Regions from separate parts of the Paenibacillus sp. FSL R7-0179 genome, predicted to be linked through region 1. Evidence: a T-box and tRNA genes for the amino acid it is inferred to sense, from the RefSeq annotation. Region 1 holds a T-box; the other holds one or more tRNA genes.

Region 1 (2,453 bases):
CTGCAGATTTCTTGAATTCATCCCGTTAATACGGTTGAAATCCGCAGACAAAGGCGGTCGCTATCGCTCCTCCAGTTCCAAAATTCCCCTCCGGTCCTTCAATCGCAGTCATTTAAGTAGCACTGCCGTCATCCCTCCGGCTTAACAATATCCGTCCAACACGCCCCAGCGCACACCCGCCAAATCCTTAAATACCCTTGAACTGCTTCACAAAGCCCATATCATTCGTGTAGAAATAACGGATGTCATCGATGCCGTACTTCAGCATCGCAATCCGCTCAGCGCCCATGCCGAACGCGAAGCCGCTGTAGACCTCAGGGTCGTAGCCGCCCATCCGCAGCACATTCGGGTGTACCATACCCGCGCCGAGAATCTCCAGCCAGCCGCTCTGCTTGCAGAGCCGGCAGCCTTCGCCGCCGCATTTGAAGCAGCTTACATCCACCTCAACGCTAGGCTCTGTGAACGGGAAGAAGCTTGGGCGCAGCCGGATGCCCGCGCTAGGACCGAACATCTCCTTCATGAACTGCTGCAGGGTCCCCTTCAGGTCGCTCATGCGGATATTGCGTCCGATCACCAGACCTTCGATCTGATGGAACTGGAAGGAGTGGGTCGCATCGTCGTCGTCACGGCGGAACACCTTGCCCGGACAGATGACCTTGACCGGAGTCTCCCCGTTCATCGCCTGCATGGTACGGATCTGGACCGGCGAGGTCTGTGTGCGCATCAGAATGTCTTCCGTAATATAGAAGGAGTCCTGCATATCGCGGGCCGGATGGTTCTTCGGAAGATTAAGCGCCTCGAAGTTGTAATAATCGGTCTCCACTTCCGGTCCTTCCGCCACCTTGTAGCCCATGCCGATGAAAATATCCTCGATCTCCTGAATCACCCGGCTAAGCGGATGAATCCCGCCCTGCGGCATGCCGCGGCCCGGCAGGGTTACATCGACCTTCTCTGCATTGAGGCGGTTCTGAGTCTCCTGGTGCTGGAACAGCTCCTGCTTGGCGCCGATCACCTCTTCAATGGCGCTGCGCACCAGATTCGCCACCTGGCCGATCACCGGACGCTCTTCCGCGCTTAGTCCGCCCATACCGCGCAGAACCTCTGTCAGCTCGCCTTTTTTGCCAAGGTATTTGACGCGCAGGTCATTCAGAATCTGCGGATCGTTTACCGCCTGCAGCTTCGTCAGTGCCTCGGCCTTCAGTGCTTCCAATTTGTCTTTCATGGCTTGTACTGCCCCCTCAAATCTCGTATTGTTCAACAAAAAAAGGCCTTTCCTCCCGGTAAAGGGACGAAAAGACCGTGGTACCACCCTTGTTAGACGGCCGTACGCTTCCCTTAAGAGCAATATTCCCTCTTTCGGAGCGGCAAAGACCTGTCTCACTTTATACAGAAATAACGGTCTGCGGCCGGTCCCCCCTACTAGCGCTCTCCAAGGAAGCCTTGAAGCACATTCAGGGAACTGCTCCGGAGTGAACTTCGGCAGCTCTGCTCTCTTAGAAACGCTCTCAATCTGCGGCGCTTCCTCCCTGTAAGCCAGGCACTGCGTACTCTTCTCCATCATTGCATGTATGCGGATTATATGCCCATCTATTATATGCAAAAACAGCCCGTTTGACAAGCCGCGCAAATTCCGCTTATTTTTTATCTTCTTTTAAGCTTCCTTTAAGCTTCAGCGCGGTTTGACGGCTTTTTTTCAGCGGGCATTCAGTCAAGGTTGATATTTTGCCTTATGAGATCATTCAAGGAGGAAATTACATGCTTACACGAAAAAAAGCATTTGTTCTGCTGCTGCTCAGCACATTTGCCGCAAGTCAAACCGCAGGAAGCCCGGGAACTACGGCCTATGCTGCTTCATCCGGTTCAACGGCTGCCTCAGCAGCAAGTACGGTCACAGAAGTCTCCACACTTAACAGTCTAAGTGTGCTCAAGCTCGGTACCACGCTTCAGGTGAAGCTGAGCCATGTAGGAATTCAGAGCCAAACCGGCGGTAATATTCTCACCTACACACTTACCTACACCAATACTGCCGGCAGCAGCGTCAATCTGGCGGACTATTTCTCCAAAATTGTAACTGCAGGCGGCAGCGTCATCAAGGGAATACCGGTCAGCGCAGACAGTACAGTCAAGAAAATCCCCGCAAAGCAAAGCACCAGCCTTACATACTATGCGAATATTGGAACTGCCGCCTCCGTCAAAGGACTTAAAATCAACATATACGGCTGGAATTTCAGCGCCGCTAATTATGAACAGCGTATAGGCACGTTCACGGTCCCAGCCAATTATTCTCTGTCCTCGCTTACAGGGGAGACACGGAAGGTGGAACTTGGCGGCATTCCAGCCGCCACCAAAGCCGAGTCCGTGCAAATCTACAAATATAACGGCAAAGTCTATGCCAAGGCTGGGCTTAGCCTAACCAATCTGGGTACCAAAGTGCTTACAGACCCGGGCTATAC
Region 2 (2,453 bases), on a different contig from region 1:
TGAAGCCCCCCTCAAGATGAGATTTCCCAACATGTAAGACCCCTTGAAGACGACGAGGTAGATAGGTTGGAGGTGGAAGTGCAGCAATGCATGGAGCTGACCAATACTAATCGGTCGAGGGCTTATCCAAATTTCGATCACGCAGATTCGTTTCGGATTCAGTTTTCAGGAATCAATTTCCTGTGCGGATTTACATGGCTACCATTAATTTGGAGAGATACCCAAGTGGCTATAAGGGGACCCTCTGCTAAGGGGTTAGACTGCGTAAGCGGTGCGAGGGTTCGAATCCCTCTCTCTCCGCCATTATAAATCCAATACTTGTAGTGTGGCGGCGTAGCTCAGCTGGCTAGAGCGTACGGTTCATACCCGTGAGGTCGGGGGTTCGATCCCCTCTGCCGCTACCATACATACCCGGAGGCTTAGCTCAGCTGGGAGAGCATCTGCCTTACAAGCAGAGGGTCGGGGGTTCGAACCCCTCAGCCTCCACCATTTTTATTTTTGGAAGTTCAAATACCTTACACCGTGCCGGTGTAGCTCAACTGGTAGAGCAACTGACTTGTAATCAGTAGGTTGGGGGTTCAAGTCCTCTCGCCGGCACCATTTTTACAACTAATTGTGGAACCGTGGTGTAGTTGGCCTAACATGCCTGCCTGTCACGCAGGAGATCGCGGGTTCGAATCCCGTCGGTTCCGCCATTTTTTTGTTTTTAGGCTTTTTTCATGGCTCGGTAGCTCAGTCGGTAGAGCAAAGGACTGAAAATCCTTGTGTCGGGGGTTCGATTCCCTCCCGCGCCACCATACATGGAGGCTTAGCGAAGTGGCCAAACGCATCAGACTGTAAATCTGCTCACGTACGTGTTCGGTGGTTCGAATCCATCAGCCTCCATCCCTTTTTAGGAGCCATTAGCTCAGTTGGTAGAGCACCTGACTTTTAATCAGGGTGTCGAAGGTTCGAGTCCTTCATGGCTCATCTTAAGCCAAACGGTCATCACTTTAGAGTGGTGGCCTTTTTTGTATTTTGATACATGATTCAAGCATGCTCATAAGCGCAAATTCCGCATTTTACAGCAAAATATGATAAAATAAGCGAAAAAAGCAAAAGTGGTGGAGAATGGTGATGATGGATAGTGAGGGTTTGCGTCAAAAATTGGAGCAACTCACCGGAAAGAGGACCGGAATCAAGCAGCTGGGGAGGCAGCATTCCGCTTCACTTTTTGGCATAGGTACGGATAAGGATCAGGAACTTCCGGTCATTCATGAGGGTTATCTATGGCTTCCCTTGTATGAGAATGATGGCCGTGTTACAGCAGTGTGGGTGGAGACAGAGGGGCTGTCGCCGCTGGAGCTGGAGCTGGTGAATTATGCCGGGCGCAATTTTGCGGTAGCACTGAAGGCAACCGGATTCAAGGAAGAAGGAGAGATGGAGGCGCGGCAGCTTAGCAGCTGGCTGAATGCCCAACTGGAGCAGGAGAAGGACGATGCGGAGATCCCGGATGAAATTTCACTGAAGGGCCGGCTGTTCGGGGATATGATTCCCTTCATGCTGGTAAGTGAGAGTGTTCATAATCCGCAAATGACGTATCGCTCCTTAATGAAGCTGCTGCGCAGTTATTTCGAGCATGATGTATTGCTGGTTCCTCTTCAGGATAAGGAATGGTTAATTTTAGCCCGTAAGGAACTCCTCACAGGCGGAGATGATAAAGAGGATGAGGAAGAGAGTGCTGAGGATTTGCTGTCACAGACTTCTATGGGATTGCATGAACTGATAGCCAGCGAGTGGGTTGGCGTCTTTCATCTCGCGGTCTCTCCGGCCATTATCCCGGTTAAAGGTCTGACTGGAGCAGTAGCCTTGCTGCGGGAGACCATCATTCTTGGACGAATTTTCCAGGTAGGGGATTATATTCATCTGCCGTGGGAGCTGCATATGGAGCGGCTCGTTAACAGTATTCCGGATGAACGGCGGAGACAGCTGCTGGGCCAGATCGGTGATTACACAACTGTACTGGCGGATAAGGAAATGCTGCTGACGCTGGAGACTTTTTTTGAAATGGACTGCAATGTTAGTGAAACCGCCAAAAAGCTCTACATTCACCGTAACACGCTGCTCTACAGGCTGGACAAGATCAAACAGGAGACGGGGGCTGATGTCCGCAGCTTCGGAGATGCCGCTATTGTGAAGCTTGCCATGTTATTGTATAAAGTGACGAAAAGAAAATAGGTTTTTTGTGAACCTTGCAAATAGCCATGAGGCCGGCTCTGGGGTAAGATAAGTGTACAAGAAAGCGTTTGATTTTCTATTCCAATAATAGACTCGAGGGGGAAATACAATGGCAGGCGTACGTTTAGAGCATATTTTCAAAAAATACCCGGGTTCCGATAAAGCAACAGTAATCGATATCAATCTCGATATTAAAGATAAGGAATTCCTCGTACTGGTTGGTCCTTCCGGTTGCG

Evidence for each region. A T-box is a leader RNA that pairs with one kind of tRNA and senses whether it is charged. The one in region 1 lies ahead of pheS (phenylalanine--tRNA ligase subunit alpha), so its partner is inferred to be a tRNA-Phe.
Region 2: it has a tRNA-Phe gene. The T-box ahead of pheS (phenylalanine--tRNA ligase subunit alpha) is inferred to sense a tRNA for this amino acid. The anticodon was not compared.

What each region holds. Positions count from the first base shown of each region.
Region 1 covers NZ_JBBOCC010000002.1:1,029,181-1,031,633, reverse strand. Annotated here, with positions in the region: gene pheS (phenylalanine--tRNA ligase subunit alpha) at 188-1,222, opposite strand; T-box leader at 1,282-1,570, opposite strand; gene MKX63_RS21050 (hypothetical protein) at 1,756-2,453, shown strand, end outside.
Region 2 covers NZ_JBBOCC010000001.1:870,272-872,724, reverse strand. Annotated here, with positions in the region: rRNA gene MKX63_RS03690 (23S ribosomal RNA) at 1-130, shown strand, start outside; tRNA gene MKX63_RS03685 (tRNA-Ser) at 212-303, shown strand; tRNA gene MKX63_RS03680 (tRNA-Met) at 328-404, shown strand; tRNA gene MKX63_RS03675 (tRNA-Val) at 414-489, shown strand; tRNA gene MKX63_RS03670 (tRNA-Thr) at 525-600, shown strand; tRNA gene MKX63_RS03665 (tRNA-Asp) at 618-695, shown strand; tRNA gene MKX63_RS03660 (tRNA-Phe) at 722-797, shown strand; tRNA gene MKX63_RS03655 (tRNA-Tyr) at 803-885, shown strand; tRNA gene MKX63_RS03650 (tRNA-Lys) at 897-969, shown strand; gene MKX63_RS03645 (PucR family transcriptional regulator) at 1,135-2,217, shown strand; gene MKX63_RS03640 (ABC transporter ATP-binding protein) at 2,327-2,453, shown strand, end outside.